Regions from separate parts of the Pseudomonas sp. TZ252 genome, predicted to be linked through region 1. Evidence: predicted binding sites of a transcription regulator. Region 1 holds the regulator's gene; each other region holds the start of a gene.
The links. Region 1 encodes FliA, which starts transcription of late flagellar genes. Its sites were predicted from a motif close to CTAAAGTTTNNNNNNNNNNNGCCGNTAA; they were not measured.

Region 1 (4,787 bases):
GACATGGTCGGCCTGGAAGTCGGCTACCGGCTGATCCCGCTGGTCGACCGCAACCAGGGCGGGCAACTGCTGGCGCGGATCAAGGGCGTACGCAAGAAGCTGTCCCAGGAGCTGGGCTTCCTGATGCCCTCGGTGCACATCCGCGACAACCTCGACCTGCTGCCCAACGCCTACCGTCTGACCCTGATGGGGGTCAGCGTGGCCGAAGCGGAGATCTATCCCGATCGCGAGCTGGCGATCAACCCCGGCCAGGTATTCGGCAGCCTCAACGGCATCGCCGGCAAGGACCCGGCCTTCGGCCTGGAGGCGGTATGGATCGAGCCCGGCCAGCGCGACCAGGCGCAGTCGCTGGGCTACACCGTGGTGGATGCGAGCACCGTGGTCGCCACTCACCTGAACCAGGTGCTGCACAAGCACGCCCACGAGCTGCTGGGCCATGAAGAAGTGCAACAGCTCCTGCAATTGCTCGCGCGCAGCTCGCCGAAGCTGGCGGAAGAGCTGGTGCCGGGGCTGATTTCCCTGTCCACCCTGCTCAAGGTCCTGCAGGCGCTGCTCCAGGAGCAGGTGCCGGTGCGCGACATCCGTACCATCGCCGAGGCCATCGCCAACGTCGCTCCACGGAGTCAAGATCCCGGCGCGATGGTCGCCGCGGTTCGCGTCGCGTTGTCCCGCGCAATCGTGCAAAGCATTGTCGGGCTTGAGCCGGAGCTGCCTGTGATCACGCTCGAGCCGAGGTTGGAACAGATTTTGCTGAACAGCATGCAGAAGGCCGGACAAGGCTCCGAGGACGGCATGTTGCTGGAGCCGGGGATGGCCGAGAAGCTGCAACGCTCGCTGATCGAGAGCGCGCAACGCCAGGAGATGCTCGGTAAGCCGGCGATCCTGCTGGTTGCCGGACCGATCCGCTCGATGATGTCGCGCTTCGCGCGGATGGCGGTGCCCAGCATGCATGTGCTGGCCTACCAGGAAATCCCGGACAACAAGCAAGTCACCATCGTCGCGACGGTGGGACAGAACTGAACGAGGGCTGCGCCGGCTCCAGGGCCGGCACACCGGGCAACCTGAGGTTGCCGGCAAGACTACTGAACTGAGGGGTTCGGGCAATGCAAGTCAAACGCTTCTTCGCCGCCGATATGCGCCAGGCCATGAAACTGGTCCGCGACGAACTGGGTCCGGACGCCGCGATTCTCGGCAACCGCCGGGTCGCCGGCGGCATCGAGCTGACCGCGGCGCTGGATTACCAGGCCCCGCCGGCGCCGAGCAAGCCCAACCCGGCGCTGGAAGTGGAGCTGCGCAAGACCCAGGCGCGGATCGCAGAGGCGCGCGCCGAGTTGACGGCGCGTCCGGCGGAAACCCAGCGCAAGGACCGTCAATTGTTCGCCGAGGAGAAGCCGGCGCGTCCGTCCCTGGCCGAGTCCATGACGGCGGCGCAGGCCAAGCCCCAGGCGGGCGGCCAGACCCTCGAGGCAATGCGTTTCGAACTGAACGGCCTGCGCGAGCTGATCGAGGTACAACTGGGTTCCATCGCCTGGGGCCAGTTGCAGCACCAGCGTCCGCAGCAGGCCAATCTCTGGCGGCGCCTGCAGCGCATGGGCTTGCCGGCGGAGCTGAGCAAGCCGTTGCTGGAGCGGGTCGCCGCGGTGGGCGATACGCGCCAGGCCTGGCGCATGCTGTTGGCGCACCTGTCGCGTGCCGTGCAGACCCCCGAGCAGGACCCGCTCGACGCGGGCGGCGTACTGGCCCTGGTCGGCCCGGCAGGTGCCGGCAAGACCACCACCCTGGCGAAGATGGCCGCGCGCTACGTCCTCAAGTACGGCGCCCAGAGCCTGGCGCTGGTGAGCATGGACAGCTACCGGATCGGCGCCCAGGAGCAGATCAAGACCCTCGGTCGGATCCTCAACGTACCGGTGACCCTGGTCGATCCCGGCCAGTCGCTGATCCAGGCCCTGGCGCCGCTGGCGCGCAAGCGCATGGTGCTGATCGATACCGCCGGCCTGCCGGCCAGCGACCCGGCATTGCGCATGCAGCTCGAGGCACTGGCGTCGCCGAGCCTGAACGTGAAGAATTACCTGGTGATGGCCACCACCAGCCAGAGCCAGGTGCTCAAGTCGGCCTACCAGACCTATCGGCACTGCGGGCTGGCGGGCTGCATCCTGACTAAGCTGGACGAGGCGGGCAGCCTCGGTGAATCGATGGCGCTGGCTATCGCCCAGCGTCTCCCGGTAGCCTATCTGGCGGATGGGCCGCGGATTCCGGACGACCTGCAGGTGGCGCGCAGTCACCAACTGGTCAGCCGGGCGGTGAGCCTGCAGGCACCGGAAGAGCCCAGCGAGGACGCCATGGCCGAGATGTTCGCCGGGCTCTACCAGCAACCGGCGCGGCGTGCCGGCTGAGGATGTGGGAAGAACCGCGCGTGGCGCGGGTGACGGAAGCGAAGGTGGCTTCCGCCGGGCCGGGAGCGATGGCGCATCGTTCCCGCCAATACCGGAGAGCGCTGGAAGGGGCGTTCCGGGAAGACGACAACACAAGGTATGAAGCAGATGGGTAGCATGCATCCCGTACAGGTGATCGCAGTAACTGGCGGCAAGGGCGGCGTCGGCAAGACCAATGTGTCGGTGAACCTGGCACTGGCTCTGGCCGATCTCGGCCGTCGCGTCATGCTGCTGGATGCCGACCTCGGCCTGGCCAACGTCGACGTCCTGCTGGGACTCACGCCCAAGCGCACCCTGGCCGACGTGATCGAGGGACGCTGCGAACTGCGCGATGTCCTCCTCCTCGGTCCCGGTGGCGTGCGCATCGTTCCCGCGGCCTCCGGCACGCAGAGCATGGTGCACCTCTCGCCGATGCAGCATGCGGGGCTGATCCAGGCGTTCAGCGATATCAGCGACAACCTCGATGTCCTGGTCGTCGACACTGCCGCCGGGATCGGCGATTCGGTGGTCAGTTTCGTCCGCGCCGCGCAGGAGGTGCTGCTGGTCGTCTGCGACGAGCCGACCTCGATCACCGATGCCTACGCCCTGATCAAACTGCTCAACCGCGACCACGGCATGACCCGCTTCCGGGTCCTGGCCAACATGGCCCACAGCCCGCAGGAAGGACGCAACCTGTTCGCCAAACTGACCAAGGTCACTGACCGTTTCCTCGACGTCGCACTACAGTATGTAGGTGTCATCCCTTACGACGAGTCGGTACGCAAGGCCGTGCAGAAACAGCGAGCCGTATACGAGGCATTCCCCCGCTCGAAGGCGTCCCTGGCCTTCAAGGCGGTCGCGCAGAAGGTCGATAGCTGGCCGCTGCCGGCCAACCCGCGCGGGCACCTGGAGTTCTTCGTCGAACGACTGGTCCAACACCCCGCGACAGGTTCGGCCGTATGACAGCGGCCTCTGGAGTGCGTATGTATAGCAAGGCGCAAGCGCAGAACTCCCAGGAGCAACTGATCCAGCGTTACGCACCACTGGTCAAGCGCATCGCCTATCACCTGCTCGGCCGCCTGCCGGCCAGCGTGCAGGTGGAGGACCTGATGCAGGCCGGCATGATCGGCCTGCTCGAGGCCGCGAAGAAATACGACGCCGGCAAGGGCGCCAGCTTCGAGACCTATGCCGGCATCCGCATCCGCGGGGCCATGCTCGACGAGGTCCGCAAGGGCGACTGGGCGCCGCGTTCGGTGCACCGCAACACGCGCATGGTGACCGACGCGATCCGCGCGATCGAGGCGAGAACCGGACGCGACGCTAAAGATCACGAAGTTGCTGCCGAACTCCAATTGAGCCTCGAAGATTACTACGGCATCCTCAGCGACACGCAGGGCAGCCGCCTGTACAGCTTCGACGACCTGTTGCAGGACGGCGAACATGGATTGCCGGAAGACACCAGCCTCAGTCACAACGAACCGATCCACGGCCTGCTCGACGAACGTTTCCAGGCGGCCCTGGCGGATGCCATCGCCAAGTTGCCGGAGCGCGAGCGCCTGGTGCTGGCGTTGTATTACGACGAGGAACTCAACCTCAAGGAGATCGGCGAGGTACTGGGCGTCAGCGAATCGCGGGTCAGCCAGTTGCACAGCCAGTGCGCCGCGCGTTTGCGCGCGCGCCTGGCCGATTGGCGGTCGGCCTGAACCGGCCTCGACCGCAGCTTGTAACCGTTAACGCAAAAGAATGTGTGGCGCGTCCCCTGGGGCGCGCTCTGGTCTGTACGGAGGTTTACTTGGACAAGAACATGAAAATTCTCATCGTGGACGACTTTTCCACGATGAGACGCATCATCAAGAACCTCTTGCGGGACTTGGGCTTCACCAATACCGCCGAGGCCGACGACGGCACCACGGCGCTGCCGATGCTGCACAGCGGCAATTTCGACTTTCTCGTCACCGACTGGAACATGCCGGGCATGACCGGCATCGATCTGCTGCGCGCGGTTCGCGCCGACGAGCGCCTCAAGCATCTGCCGGTGCTGATGGTCACCGCCGAGGCCAAGCGCGACCAGATCATCGAAGCGGCCCAGGCCGGGGTCAACGGCTATGTGGTCAAACCCTTCACCGCTCAGGTCCTGAAGGAAAAGATCGAGAAGATTTTCGAGCGGGTCAACGGCTGAAGCCGGCCAAGAGGGTGTCATGGTGCTTGGTAACGATTCCACGGGCGACGAATTCGAATCGACCCTGAAAAAACATGCGCGCGAACTGGTGGACTGTCTCGAACGGGGGCACTTCCAGCAGGCGGTGCAATTGATCCAGGAGCTCAGCCAGGCCAGGGACCGTGGCCTCTACCAGGAAGTGGGCAAGCTGACCCGCG
Region 2 (4,787 bases), 1.7 Mb from region 1:
GGGGGACAGGTAGACGGTGGCGAAGTCGCCGCCCATGAAGGGCGCGGCCAGTTCGGCGTCGCCGCCGAGCAGTTCGGCCAGGCTGTAGCTGTGGCCTTTGGCCTGGAAGATCCGCCCGTGCTCGATCGGGCCGAGCTGGCTGATCGCGCCATCGGCCGGGCAGAGCACCGCGCCGGGCTCCTGGGCCAGCGGGCGGGCGCCATCCTTCAGGGCGCGGGTGAAGAAGGCATTGAAATGTTCATAGGCCTGCAGGTCCTCGACCTGCGCTTCGCGCATGTCGACCTGGTAGCGCCGGGCGAACCAGGCGATCAGGCGGTCCTTGAACCAGGTCGCCCGGCAGTCGGCGGCGAAGCCGATCAGCCGGGACAGCAGGTGGTGCGGCAGCAGGTACTGGCTGCAGATGAACAGACGATCTTTGAACGACATTCCTCAAACCTCTACAGGGGTATCGGGGTGGTTGCCCCATTCCGACCAGGAGCCGGCGTAGCCTTTGACCCGCGGGTAGCCCAGCGCCTTGGCCACCAGGTAGGTGAAGCCGGAGCGATGGTGGGTCTGGCAGTGGGTGATCACTTCCTTGTCCGGCGTGATGCCGAGGTCCTCCAGGACTTCGGCGATATCCGCGCGGATGCGCAGGGCGCGAGCCGGGTCCATGCCGGCGGTCCATTCGAAATTGATCGCGCCGGGCACATGCCCGGCCTTCGCGGCGAGCACCTTGGTACCGGCGTATTCGCTGGGGTTGCGCGCATCCCATACCGCCAGGTCGGCGGCGCCGAGGCGGCTTTGCAGGTATTCGCGGGTCGCGCTGGGCTCGTCGTGCAACGTCAGCGGCAGCGGGCCGCCGACAGGCGCCGGGACCTCGCGGTCGAGCGCCTGGGCGTCGGCGATCCAGGCCGGCAGGCCGCCGTTGAGATAGTGGTAGTGGTGGTGGCCGATCACGTCCAGCAGCCAGATGAAGCGGCCCGCCCAGCCGCCGCCTTCGTCGTCGTAGACCACGTAGGTCGCCTCCGGGCGGTGGCCCAGCTCGCCGAACAGGGCTTCCAGGTCGGCCTTCGCCGGTAGCAGGCCGGGTGCCGGGGGTTGTCCCCACTGGGTGCGTTTGGGGTCGACGAAACGCGCGCCGGGGATATGCCCTTCGGCGTAGCGGGCGGCACTGGTCAGGTCGACCAGGATCAGCTCGGGCGCGCCCAGGCGCGGCGCGAGGTCGCTGGGCTCGATCACCAATGGCAGGTCGGAGAAAACGGACATGCGAGTACCCCCGGGTTGAAGAAGGGCAGCAGTTTAACGGAAAGCGCGCCCGACCAGTGTGCCGGGCATGTCCCTCATTCCGTGCGGCGCTGGCGGCCGAACTGCTGGATCGCGCGCTCGGTGCACTGGGCGGTCTTGGCGAAGGCCTGGGCATGCAGGTCGCTGAACGGCTGGCCGCCGAGGTCGGCCAGGACCAGCATCACCACCCGCGAGCCGTTGCCCAGCGAGCGCAGCAGCAGGTGAGGCCCGGGGAACAGTTGGCGCAAGGGTTCGCCGAGGGCCGGCAGCAACTGGTCCTGGTTGTTCGGGCCGATGCGCAGCAGGGCGGGTTGCTGGAACAGTTTCTTCAGCAGCGGGCTGCCGGCAATCTCCAGTTGCAATTTCTCCTGGCCCGGCTCGAGTCCGGCGCTCTGCTGCGCCAGCACGTGTACCTGGGTGCGATCGGCCACCAGCAGCAGCATCCTTTGCAGGCCGCAGGCGCGCAGCGCATCGCGGGCACAGGCGGTGAGCTGCACCACGTTGCTGAACGGGCTGGGCTCGCGGAGCAACTCGGCGCAATGCTGCCGCCACTCGGCCAGGGCTTCCGCCGAGGGCGGCGGCGGGGGTGCCGCTTCGGCACGCCAGCGGCTGGCCTGCCAGGGCCAGATCAAGGCCACCGCCGGATGCCACAGCGGCGGCCGGGCGTGCAGGCGCGCGCTTTGCGCGGCGAGCATGTGCACCTGCTGCTGGACTTCGGTCAGCGGCTGGCCCAGGTACAGGCCGGTCAGGCGCTGCCAGCGCAGCATGTGCGGCCCGTCCCAGCTCTGGTGCGCGGCGATGGCCAGGCCATTGGCGAGGAGAGTGCAGTTGGCCGGCTGGGTCAGCCAGCGGGCGAGATCGGGCTGGGCATCGAGTTGCTGTTGCTGGAGCAGGGGCGACTGATGGTCGCGGGCGATACGCAGGGCTCGAACCAGCAGGCGACGGTCGCAGGCGAGCAGGCGATAGCCCTGGATGACCCACTGCGGTAGCCGCCAGCGTTCGGCCAGCGCCAGGCAGATCGGCAGCAGGCGCATGCCGAGCAGTTCGCGCTCCACTCGCAGGGTCGGTTCGCCCTGTACCAGCACGCGTTGCTGCCATTGCTCCAGCAGCTGCGGGCGGGCGTTGGCCAGCGCCCAGACCGGAGCCATGGTCAGCAGGCTGCCCCAGTGGATTTCCTGCCAGAGCCTGGCCAGGCGCGCGCCGAACAGGCCGCTGGCCTGCTGCATGGCGTGCTGGCTGATCAGCAGCATCTGCCCGAGGACCCTGGGCATCTCCGCATCCTGGATGCTCGGCAGGGTCTTCAGAAGTTGGCTCGCGCGCGCCAGGCCGAGGCGGCTGAGGGCCACCTCCAGGCTTTCCGCGGGGTTGTCGCGGGCGCTCTCGGCGCGATTGGCCTCGCGCAGGATGGACAAAGCCAGTGTCGGGCTGCCCTGCAACTGGTCGGCGATCTCGCGCAGCGAGCGACGGCTGTCGCTCAGCGCGGCGTGCAGGCCGGCATAGTGGCTGGCGGGGATCGGCAGGGGTTGCCGGTCGAGCTCTTCGAGCCAGGCGGCGAGGCGGTCTGTCATGGGTGTCGGGCTCGGTGTCGGCGAGGCGGCGAACTGGCTTTTCGAGTATTCGGACTATAGTCTTGCGGCTAGCAACCGATAACAAGAGGGAGCCTAGCAGTCCCCCTCCTTATCCTGTTCATTTCGCACGTCCGGTCCTCATGTCAAAAATCATCGGCATCATCGTCGTTTTCGCCAGTGTCCTCGGGGGCTTCCTGCTCTCCGGCGGCAAGATCGGCGCCATCATCCAGCCCTTCGAGGTCCTGATCATCGGTGGCGCGGCACTGGGGGCGTTCCTCCAGTCCAACCCGGGCAGCACGTTCATGGTGGTGCTGAAGAAAGCGCCGAAGATGTTCAGCAACCGCTTTACCCAGACCTACTACCTCGAGGTGCTGGGCATGCTCTACGAGATCCTCAACAAGAGCCGGCGCGAAGGGATGATGGCGATCGAGGCGGACATCGAGGACCCCGCGGCCAGTCCCATCTTCAGCAAGTACCCCGGCGTGCTGAAGGACGAGCGGATGACCGCCTATGTCTGTGACTACCTGCGCATCATGTCCTCCGGCAACATGGCGCCGCACGAGCTGGAAGGCCTGTTCGACATGGAGCTGTCCAGTCTCAAGGAGGACCTGGAGCATCCGTCCCACGCGGTGACCAAGGTCGCCGACGCCCTGCCGGGCTTCGGTATCGTCGCCGCGGTACTCGGCATTGTCATCACCATGGCGTTGCTTGGCGAAGGCAGCCAGGCGGAGATCGGCCACCACGTCGCCGCCGCCCTGGTGGGTACCTTCCTCGGGATTCTCGCCGCCTACGGCTTCGTCGGCCCGCTGGCCGTCGCGCTGGAGCACGATGCCAAGGAAGAGTTGAACCTGTTCGAGGCGATCAAGGCCTGCCTGGTCGCTTCCGCTTCCGGCATGCCGCCTTCGCTGGCCGTCGAGTTCGGCCGCAAGGTGCTGCTGCCCGCCCATCGGCCGACCTTCGCCGAGCTCGAGCAGGCCGTGCGTGGCCGCTGAGTGGAGGCACTGTCGATAGATGGACAATAACCAGCCGATCATCGTCAAGCGCGTCAAGCGCTATGCCGCCGGCCACCACGGCGGCTCGTGGAAGATCGCCTTCGCCGACTTCGCCACGGCGATGATGGCGTTCTTCCTGGTGCTCTGGCTGCTGTCTTCGGCCACCCCGGAGCAGAAGAAGGCGATTTCCGGATACTTCCAGGACCCCATCGGTTTCAGCGAAAGCGCCAGCCCCTACGTCATCGACCTCGGCGGCACGCCGACGCCGGCGCCGGACAAGACCCTCAATCCGCAGGTCCAGGCCCAGCCGGACTCCAACGAAAGCCGGATCAGCCCCGAGCAGGACCACCAGGTCAACGCCGACCAGGCCGAGAACCTCGCCGAGCAGGTTGAGCGAGAGCGCCTGGCGCTGCTGCTGCAGGAGTTGCAGAACAAGGTCGACGAAAATCCGATGCTCAAGGACTTCAAGGACCAGATCCACTTCGAGATCACCCGCGACGGCCTGCGCATCCAGATCGTCGACGCCGCCAACCGGCCGATGTTCGACCTCGGCAGCGCGCGCCTGCAGCCGTATTTCGAGGACATCCTGCTGGCCATGGCCGAGACCATCCGCCAGGTGCCGAACAAGATCAGCATCAGCGGCCACACCGACGCCAAGCCCTATGCCGGCAACGGCGACTTCGGCAACTGGGAGCTATCGGCCAATCGCGCCAACGCCGCGCGCCGTGCGCTGGTCGCCGGCGGCTATCCGGAAGGGCAGATCGCCCAGGTTGTCGGCTATGCCTCGGCACGCCTGTTCGACGACAAGGACCCGCTGAACCCGGTGAACCGGCGGATCGACATCGTGGTCCTGACCCGCAAGGCGCAGAAGGCCATCGAAGGCGAGACCGGCGCTCCCGAAGCCAGCGCCCCTGCGGCTGCCCCGGGCGAGCAGCCGAAGCCGGCTGCCGAGGCACCGGCGGCG
Region 3 (4,787 bases), 200 kb from region 1:
AAGTTCAGGTCGGGCCATACCAGCTGGGCGGCGATCAGGACACCGACGGTCATGCCGACGATGCCCCAGACCACGGTCATGATGGCGAATTGGCGGACCACCTTGTAGTTATAGGCGGACTCTGGGTTAGTGGTGCTCATGCTATGGGCTTCCATCCACGGTTATACGCTATGGCTTTTTCCGGCAGTTGGGATGCCGGGCGTCCCCCCATTGGGGCTGGTCTAATTGGCGTAATTAGCGAAAGGAAGCATGGATAATGGGGCGTTATGAAATATTGATCGGGATCAATTGGCTTCCCGACCCCCACTGCATACGAGGTGTGGCAAGTTGTCGCTGAAATGGAACCGCCCGGCCGGCTCGCTGTCGGCCACCCTGATTCTCGCCCATGGCGCCGGGGCGCCGATGGACAGCCCGTTCATGGAGCGCATCGCCGAACTGCTCGCCGCCCAGGGCATCGCCGTCGCGCGCTTCGAGTTTCCCTACATGGCCCAGCGCCGCGAGGACGGCCGCAAGCGTCCGCCGAATCCGCAGGCGCAGTTGCTCGACTGCTGGCGGCGAGTCCATGCGCAGGTCCGCGAGACCCTGGACGGGCCCTTGGCCCTGGGCGGCAAGTCGATGGGCGGGCGCATGGCCAGCCTGCTGGCCGACGAGCTGGGCGCGGATGCCCTGGTCTGCCTCGGCTACCCGTTCTACGCCGCCGGCAAGCCGGAGAAGCCGCGGGTCGCGCACCTCGCCGGGCTGCGCACGCCGACCCTGATCGTCCAGGGCGAGCGCGACGCCCTGGGCAACCGCGAGGCGGTGGCGGGCTATGCGCTGGCGCCGACGATCCGCCTGCACTGGCTGGCCGCGGCGGACCACGACCTCAAGCCGCTGAAGGCCTCCGGCCTGACCCACGAGCAGCACCTGGCGGCAACGGCGCGGGAGGTGGCCGGCTTCCTTCGCGGGCTCCAGGGCCATTAACGGTTCCTTAAGGCATCCCCTCATAAGCTGCGGCGCAACCACCCTCGCATCGAGGCGTGGGCGACTGACTTCTCTGAGGGGGGAAGACATGAACATGCATGCCGACGGTGAGCAGATCACCGCTATCGATACCCGCGAACGCATCCTGCTGACGGGGGCCACCGGCTTTCTCGGCGGTTCGGTCGCCGCCCAGCTGATCGCCGCCGGGCACGGCGCCAACCTGTCCTTCCTGGTCCGCGCCGAATCCCGCCAGCAGGGGCTCGAACGCCTGCGCGGCAACCTGCTGATGCATGGCGTCGACGAAGCCGACTGCCTGGCACTGCGGGCGGAGCAGATCCTCTGCGGCGATTTCCTCGACACCTCCTGGCTGGCCCGCGAGACGCCGCGCCTGATGCAGGTGGAGCGGGTGATCAATTGCGCCGCCGTGGCGTCGTTCTCGAAGAACCCGACCATCTGGCCGGTCAACGTCGACGGCACTTTCGCCTTCGCCGACGTGCTGAGCCGTTCGAAGCGACTGAAGCGTTTCCTCCACGTCGGTACCGCGATGTGCTGCGGACCGCAGCGAGAGTCGCCGATCAGCGAGTCCTGGGAATTCCCGGCGGCGGAGCAGCAACTGGTGGACTACACCGCGTCCAAGGCGGAAATCGAGCGGCGCATGCGCGAGGAACTGCCGGGCCTGCCCCTGGTGGTGGCGCGGCCATCCATCGTGGTGGGCCACCGTACCCTTGGCTGCCAGGCCTCCGGCAGCATCTTCTGGGTCTTCCGCATGGGCTTCGCCCTGGAAAGCTTCACCTGCGGCCTGGACGAGCAGATCGACGTGATTCCGGTCGACTACTGCGCCGAGGCGCTGATCGGCCTGGCGCTGAAGCCGTGCCTGGGGCACAGCCTCTATCATATCTCCGCCGGCCATCGCGCGGCCTGCACCTTCGGCGAGATCGACGAGGCCTTCGCCCGCGCCAACGGGGCGGCGCCGGTAGGCGAGCGCTACCGCAAGGTGGAGGTGGACGACCTCAAGGAACTGGCGAAGAGCTTCGAGTCGCGCATCGGCCCGGCCAATCCGCGTCTGGTCCTGCGCGCGTTGCGCTTGTACAGCGGCTTTGCCGACCTCAACTACCTGTTCGACAACAGCCGTCTGCTGGAGGAGGGGATCTCCGCGCCGCCGCGCTTCACCGACTACCTCGACGTCTGCGTGCAGTCGTCAAGCGCGGTAAGCATCCCGGCGCAGATGCAATGGGACTTCAAGTGACGGCAGGTGCGGGGAGCTTCCTCCCCGCGGCCTGATCTCAGCGGTTGAAGCGCTCGACCAGGGAATACTGGCTCTGCGCGGTGGTGGTCAGTTCCTCGCTCAGTTTCGCCGTGCGCAGCGCCTCGTCGGAGGTCTGCTCGGCCAGGGCGGCGATGGTGCTGATGTTGCGGTTGATTTCCTCGGCCACCGCGCTCTGTTCCTCCGCGGCGGCGGCGATCTGGGTGGTCATCTCGGTGATGTTGCTGACCGCCTCGCTGATGCCGACCAGCGCGCTGTCGGCTTCCAGCACCCGCTGGACCCCGGCTTCGGCCTGCTGCAGGCCGCTCTCCATGGTATGTACCGCATCGTTGGCGGTGTTCTGCAACTTGGCGATCAGGTGGTGGATCTGCTCGGTGGAGGCCGCGGTGCGTTGCGCCAGCGAGCGCACTTCGTCGGCCACCACGGCGAAGCCGCGTCCCTGGTCGCCGGCCCGCGCCGCCTCGATGGCGGCGTTGAGGGCGAGCAGGTTGGTCTGGTCGGCGATGCCCTTGATCACATCGACCACGCCGCCGATCTCGTTGCTGTCCTGGGCCAGGCGACTCACCGCGGCCCCGGTCTCGCCCACCGACTCCGACAGGCGCTGGATGGCGTTGCGCGTCTCCGCGGCGATGTCGCGGCCGCGCGAGGTCAGTTCGTTGGCCTTCTGTGTGGCGTCGGCGGTCAACTGGACATTGTTCGCCACTTCCTGGGTGGTGGCGGCCATCTCGTTGACCGCGGTGGCCACCTGTTCGGTCTCTGCGCGCTGCTGTTCCAGACCGGCGGAGCTGTGGTGGGCCAGGGTGTCGGCCTGGCGCGCCTGTTCGGTGAGGTATTCGGCGGTGTCCTGCAGGCGCGTCAGGCAGGTCTTCAGGCGCGCGTCCTGGCTGAGGATGGCCATTTCCAGGCGCGCCTGGTCGCCGCGGCTGTCGGTGTACATCTGCGCGATCAGCGGGTCGGAGGTGGTCTGTTCGGCGAGCCGCATCAGGCGCTTCAGCCCGCGCTTCTGCCAGCGCAGTCCGGCCAGGCCGAGCGGAACGGCGAGCAGGCCGGCGAGGATGAAGCCCCACCAGGAGTTCAGCCAGATACCGATGAGGAAGCCGATCTGGCTGATCAGGATGAACGGCAGCCAGTCGAGCAGTACCGGCAGCCAGCGGTCGCGCCGGGGGATCGCCGGCTTGCCGGCGCCGAGGCGACGGTAGAGGGCCTCGGCGCGCTGGATCTGTTCGGCGGTCGGCTTGACCCGCACCGACTCGTAGCCGACCACCGCGCCCTGGTCGTAGATCGGCGTGACATAGGCGCTGACCCAGTAGTGGTCGCCGTTCTTGCAGCGGTTCTTGACGATCCCCATCCACGGGCGGCCGGCTTTGAGGGTGGTCCACATGTGGGCGAACACCGCCGGCGGGACGTCGGGGTGACGGATCAGGTTGTGCGGCGCGGACATCAGCTCCTCGCGGCTGAAGCCGCTGATGTCGATGAAGGCTTCGTTGCAGTAGGTGATGATGCCTTTGAGATTGGTGGTGGTGATCAGGCGTTGTTCCGCCGGATAGACGCGCTCGTGCTGGGTGATGGGCTGATTGTTGCGCATGGGCCTTCCAAAACAAGTGAAGCATTTACCTCTACATCGGCGAAAACGCCTTTCACATGAGGGATTTGTGAATGCTTTCACGAGGAAAAACAGATAGCTATTGACCCAAAGCATGAGAACCGACCACGTGGTCGGATAGATGGCGGATTCGCTGATGGAGGTCAATGCGTTACGGTTTCGTGTCGTTCCCGGCGGCGCGCATGGGCTGGGGAGGGGCCTGGCGGATAAGCGCGAGGCGGCCATCCGCCGGTCCTGCGGGGTATCGGCGGATGACGCCGGGGCGTCGTTCGCCCTGCGAAGCGCTCGCGGCCCCGGGCGCCGGAATGAAAAAGGGGTGGCCGAAGCCACCCCTCCGCGCGTACCGCCGCTGCCTCAGAGCATGCTGCGCAGCACGTAGTGGAGGATGCCGCCGGCCTTGAAGTACTCGACCTCGTTGAGGGTGTCGATGCGGCAGAGGACCTTGAAGCTGTCCTGGCTGCCGTCCTCGCGGGTCACTTCCACGCTGAGCGGCATGTGCGGCTTGAGTTCGCCGCCGAGGCCGCGGATGTTCAGCACCTCCTTGCCGGTCAGCTTCAGGCTCTTGCGGTCCTGGCCGTTCTCGAACTGCAACGGCAGCACGCCCATGCCGACCAGGTTGGAGCGGTGGATGCGCTCGAAGCTCTCCGCGATCACCGCCTTCACGCCCAGCAGGTTGGTACCCTTGGCCGCCCAGTCGCGCGACGAGCCGGTGCCGTATTCCTTGCCGGCGACGATCACCAGCGGGGTGCCGTCCTCCTGGTAACGCATGGCCGCGTCGTAGATCGCCAGTTTCTCGCCGCTGGGCACGTACAGGGTATTGCCGCCTTCCTCGCCGCCGAGCATCTCGTTCTTGATGCGGATGTTGGCGAAGGTGCCGCGCATCATCACCTCATGGTTGCCGCGACGGGAGCCGTAGGAGTTGAAGTCCTTCGGTTCCACGCCGTGCTCGCGCAGGTAGCG
Region 4 (4,787 bases), 1.3 Mb from region 1:
GTTCTGCAGTTTGCCAAGGAAGGTATTGAAGCCCTTGGCGATGGAGCCCAGCTCGTCGGCGCGCTCGCTGCTCAGGCGGCGGGTGAGGTCGCCTTCGCCCTGGGCGATGTCGTCGAGCATGCCGACCAATTGGCGCAGCGGCCGGGCGATGCCGTAGCCGACCAGCCAGACCACCAGCAGGCCGAGGGCCGCTACCACCAGGCCGGCCAGGCTCATGCCGAGGATATCCTGCTGGCGCTGGTCGCTCAGCTCGCCCTGGAGTTGCTGCAGTTCGCCGAATACCGCCGCCTGGGGAATCTGCAGCATGAGGGTCCAGCGCACGCCGCTGTCGGCGATGGTGAAAGGCAGGAACAGCTCGATGTGGCCGTGCTCGGCGTCGATGTCGTAGAGCGGCTGGTCGACCGTGAGGTTCTTCAGGTTGTCCACTTCGTTGCCGTCGAGGACGCTGCCGGCGGGCTCGCCGAGCTTGCTGTCGTCGCGGGTGTAGGCCACCAGGCGGCCGTTGCTGGCGATCAGCGCCATTTCCCCGGCGCCATCGTAGAGCTGCTGGTCGGCGCGCTTGAGCAGGTCCTGGATGAAGGCCAGCGAGAGGTCGGCACCGACTGCGCCGCGGAACTGGTCACCGACCATGATCGGCACGTTGAAGGACGACATCATCACGGTCTTGCCGCCCATTTCGTAAGGGGCCGGGTCGATGATGCAGGGACGCTTGTTCTCTTTCGGACAGGCATAGAACTCGTTCTCGCGCACCCCGGTGGGCAGCAGCTTTTCGCTATCGATGCTGTCGGCCATGGCCTCCACGATCGGCTTGCCGTCGGCGCCGCGATACCACCAGGGCAGGTAGCGGCCGTCCGGGCCGTAGCCCTTGCCGGGTTGCCCGGCGAAGGCGGCATCGGTATCGAAGGCATTGGGTTCCCAGGCCATGAAGGTGTCGAGCAGCTTGGGGTTGTTCTGCACGGTGCTGCGCAGCAGCGCGGAGATTTCGTCGCGGCTGGCGTTCAGCTGCGGCATGCCGTCGGCGCCCGGCTCGCCGAGCAGGCGGGTGCTGTTGGCCAGGCCGTGGACCACCGTCAGCGGATACTCCAGCTCGCGCTGGATCTGGCTGACCTGGGCGCGGGCCAGGGCCACCAGGCGCTCGTTGATGACCTTCTCCAACAGGCCCTGGGTGCGTTGCTGCACCAGCTCCTGCGTTCGCGCGCCGGCGAACAGGGCGTACAGCACCAGCACCACGACGACGCTTAGAACGCTGGCGCCGGCGAGGGCGGCGACAGAAAACTGGATCGACTTGAGCTTCATGATGGGACTTCTGACCCTTGTTGGAATTGTCTCTGAGGAGCTTATCGGCAGGAGGACGGCAAATCCTTAATCGGCCGTCGGAGATTTCCTCGCCAACGGCTGTTGCCGGCGTTCGAGGCGCGGCCTACCATGCGCTCGGCCTTCAGAGGAGAACAAAGGACCATGGCTCATCCCTTCCGATTCGCCACCCTCGCCGGCGCGCTGCTGCTCGCCGGTTGCCAGGCAGTGAACACCACCAGTGGCGGCGCCGTCGGCGTCGACCGCAAGCAATACATGTTCAGCATGTTGTCCAGCCAGGAAGTCGACCAGATGTACGCACAGTCGTACCAGAAGACTCTCGGCGAGGCGAAAAGCGCCGGCGTGCTCGATACCAGCAGCGCCGACGCGCGGCGAGTCAAGGCGATCGCCCAGCGGCTGATCCCGCAGACCGCCGCCTTCCGCCCGGACGCCACCGGCTGGAACTGGGAAGTCAATGTGGTGAAGAGCGACGAGCTCAACGCCAACTGCGGTCCCGGCGGCAAGATCATTTTCTACACCGGGCTGATCGACAAGCTGAAGCTCACCGACGACGAGATAGCCGCGGTGATGGGCCACGAGATCGCCCACGCCCTGCGCGAGCATGGGCGCGAGGCCATGTCCAAGGCCTACGGCGTGCAGGTGGCCAGCCAGATCGGCGCCCTGGCCGGCCTCGGCCAGGAAAGCCTGCAACTGGCCAATACCGGCGTCGACTACCTGATGACCCTGCCCAACAGTCGTGCCAACGAGAACGAAGCCGACCTGATCGGTCTCGAGCTGGCCGCCCGCGCCGGCTACAACCCGGAAGCGGCGATCACCCTCTGGCAGAAGATGGGCAGGGCCAGCGGCGGCGCCAGCCAGCCCGAGTTCACCAGCACCCACCCCTCCGACAGTTCGCGGATGGCCAATCTCCAGGCCGCGATTCCCAAGGTGATGCCGCTGTACCAGCAGGCCAGGCGCGGCAAGTGAGGCCAGGGCGCGCGGTCGCGGGGGGCGGCCGGCGCGCCGACAGGCTTACCATCGGAAACGCCTGTTGTGTATTTCCGTAACCTGCTGTTTGGTATCTCGCCGGTGTTCGGCCTAGACTGCTGGCCGACCCGCTTGCGGGACCCGTGGACGAACAGCCACTCTCACGCCCTGGAGCTCATGTGAAATACGCCGTACTCGGAGCCACCGGCCTGCTGGGACATCACGCCGCGCGCGCCATCAGGGCCGCCGGTCACGATCTGGTGCTGATCCACCGTCCTTCTTCGCAGATCCAGCGTCTCGCCTATCTGGAGCCCGAGTGCCGGGTCGCCGAGATGCTCGACCACGCCGGCCTGGAACGCGCCCTGCGCGGCCTCGACGGGGTGATCTTCAGCGCCGGCTACTATCCTTCGCGGCCGCGCCGCTGGCAGGAGGAAGTGGCCAGCGCGCTGGGCCAGACCAACCCGTTCTATGCCGCCTGCCTGCAGGCCAGGGTGCCGCGCATCCTCTATGTCGGTTCGGCATATGCCATGCCCCGCCATCCCCAGGGACTACCGGGCCACGAGGGGTTGTTCTACGACAGCCTGCCGAGCGGCAAGAGTTCCTACGTGCTGTGCAAATGGGCGCTCGACGAGCAGGCCCGGGAGCAGGCGCGCAACGGCCTGCCGGTGGTGATCGGGATTCCCGGCATGGTACTCGGCGAACTGGACATCGGCCCGACTACCGGGCGCGTGATCACCGCCATCGGCAATGGCGAGATGACCCACTACGTCGCCGGCCAGCGTAACGTCATCGATGCCGCCGAAGCCGGGCGCGGACTGCTGATGGCCCTTGAGCGCGGGCGTATCGGCGAGCGCTACCTGCTGACCGGGCACAACCTGGAAATGGCCGACCTGACCCGGCGCATCGCCGAGCTGCTCGGCCAGCCTGCGCCGCAGCCGATGTCGATGGCCATGGCTCGCGCGCTGGCCACCCTGGGCCGCTTGCGCTACCGGGTCAGCGGCCAGTTGCCGCTGCTCGACGAAACCGCCATCGAGGTGATGGCTGGCGGGCAGTTCCTCGATGGACGCAAGGCCCGCGAGGAACTCGGCTTCTTCTCCACCACCGCCCTCGACGACACCCTGCTGCGCGCCATCGACTGGTTCCGCGACAACGGCTATTTCAATGCCTAGGACGGTTGGCTAGGGCAGCGCTTTTTCCGCGAAGGGTCGGGTCTGCAGTCCCAGCTGGGCGCGAAAGCTCTCCATGTCGAACATGGTGCACAGCTCCTGCAACTGGCCCTGCGGGTTGAACACCCAGAAGCCCATCGCGGAAATGCTCAGCACCTTGTCGCTGGCCGGATAGCCCAGGGTCGGCCGGACGATGGTGCCGATCAGCGTGCTCCAGGTGAACACCTTGCGTTCCTCGCCGATGCAGTCTTCGACCACGACCTCCAGGTCCGGCATCGCCGTGCGGATGTCCTGCAGCAGGCGGATATAGCCGGCGGTATCCAGGGGACGGCCGATGAACGAGCTTTTGTAGAGGAAATCCTTGCTGTGCAACTGCTCCACCAACGCCATGCGGCCCTTGTTCCAGGACAGCTCGATGTGATGGCGGGCGAGTCGTTTCAGGTCGTGTGAGGGCATCTCCGGCTCTCGAGGGCGAGTGGTGGGGCAGGCATCCGGTGCCTGCCTGAACTGTAGCCGTTCCCATGCATTTTGCATTGGCCGCCCAGCCATCCCGGGCCCGGCGGCGCAGTCCTTCAGAGCCAGCCGGTCAATTGCGCGGCGTGCCAGGCGGCGTACAGGCCAAGTGCGGCGAAGGCGGCCGCGGCCAGGCGGCGGATCAGGGTCAGCGGCAGCTTGTCGGCGGCCAGGTTGCCGATCAGTACCACCGGTACGTTGGCGATCAGCATGCCCAGGGTGGTGCCGATCACCACCAGCCAGAAATGCGGATACTGGGCGGCCAGCATGACCGTGGCGACCTGGGTCTTGTCGCCCATCTCGGCGAGGAAGAACGCGATCAGGGTGGTGAGGAAGGGGCCGTATTTCTTCAGTCCGGACTCTTCGTCGTCGAGCTTGTCCGGTACCAGCGTCCACAGGGCGACGGCGATGAAGGAGGCGGCGAGGATCCAACTGAGGGTGGCTTCCGAGAAGAAGCTGGCGACCCAGGCGCCCACCGCGCTGGCAGCGAAATGGTTGGCCAGGGTGGCGGCGACGATGCCGGCGATGATCGGCCACGGCTTGCGGAAACGCGCCGCGAGCAGGAGTGCCAGCAACTGGGTCTTGTCGCCGATTTCCGCGAGGGCAACGATGAGGGTAGGGACGAACAGCGATTCCATCAGGCTTCCTAAGGGGCGGGTCGACCAATCACCATGACACGCGCCATCTGCCCGCCCCGGGTCAGATCGTGCGTGTCATAGGTCTTGTCAAACCCTTGGCCTGTCTGGGCAGGCTTGGGTCGCGCGCGCCATGGTCTGCGGACCAAGTGTGTTGACGCGTGCCGGGCGAGGCCGGTGCGGCGCTCGCGGG

Region 2: a site for FliA is predicted at 2,886-2,913, ahead of motA (flagellar motor stator protein MotA). Genes of this name have one in related genera too.
Region 3: a site for FliA is predicted at 3,843-3,870, ahead of ACYAF3_RS29085 (methyl-accepting chemotaxis protein). Genes of this name have one in related genera too.
Region 4: a site for FliA is predicted at 1,338-1,365, ahead of ACYAF3_RS06385 (methyl-accepting chemotaxis protein). Genes of this name have one in related genera too.

The regions. Positions count from the first base shown of each region.
Region 1 covers NZ_CM148566.1:55,601-60,387, reverse strand. The annotation lists gene flhA (flagellar biosynthesis protein FlhA) at 1-1,020, shown strand, start outside; gene flhF (flagellar biosynthesis protein FlhF) at 1,104-2,393, shown strand; gene fleN (flagellar synthesis regulator FleN) at 2,532-3,374, shown strand; gene fliA (RNA polymerase sigma factor FliA) at 3,371-4,114, shown strand; gene ACYAF3_RS00285 (chemotaxis response regulator CheY) at 4,216-4,590, shown strand; gene ACYAF3_RS00280 (protein phosphatase CheZ) at 4,610-4,787, shown strand, end outside.
Region 2 covers NZ_CM148566.1:1,742,302-1,747,088, reverse strand. The annotation lists gene asd (archaetidylserine decarboxylase) at 1-426, opposite strand, end outside; gene rhdA (thiosulfate sulfurtransferase) at 430-1,245, opposite strand; gene ACYAF3_RS08105 (HDOD domain-containing protein) at 1,320-2,831, opposite strand; gene motA (flagellar motor stator protein MotA) at 2,972-3,823, shown strand; gene motB (flagellar motor protein MotB) at 3,843-4,787, shown strand, end outside.
Region 3 covers NZ_CM148566.1:6,297,849-6,302,635, reverse strand. The annotation lists gene ccoN (cytochrome-c oxidase, cbb3-type subunit I) at 1-140, opposite strand, end outside; gene ACYAF3_RS29095 (alpha/beta hydrolase family protein) at 328-960, shown strand; gene cprA (cationic peptide resistance protein CprA) at 1,049-2,206, shown strand; gene ACYAF3_RS29085 (methyl-accepting chemotaxis protein) at 2,244-3,809, opposite strand; gene acnA (aconitate hydratase AcnA) at 4,182-4,787, opposite strand, start outside.
Region 4 covers NZ_CM148566.1:1,382,244-1,387,030, reverse strand. The annotation lists gene ACYAF3_RS06385 (methyl-accepting chemotaxis protein) at 1-1,296, opposite strand, end outside; gene ACYAF3_RS06380 (M48 family metallopeptidase) at 1,459-2,280, shown strand; gene ACYAF3_RS06375 (NAD-dependent epimerase/dehydratase family protein) at 2,424-3,449, shown strand; gene ACYAF3_RS06370 (nuclear transport factor 2 family protein) at 3,459-3,902, opposite strand; gene ACYAF3_RS06365 (TMEM165/GDT1 family protein) at 4,019-4,597, opposite strand; yybP-ykoY riboswitch at 4,687-4,787, opposite strand, start outside.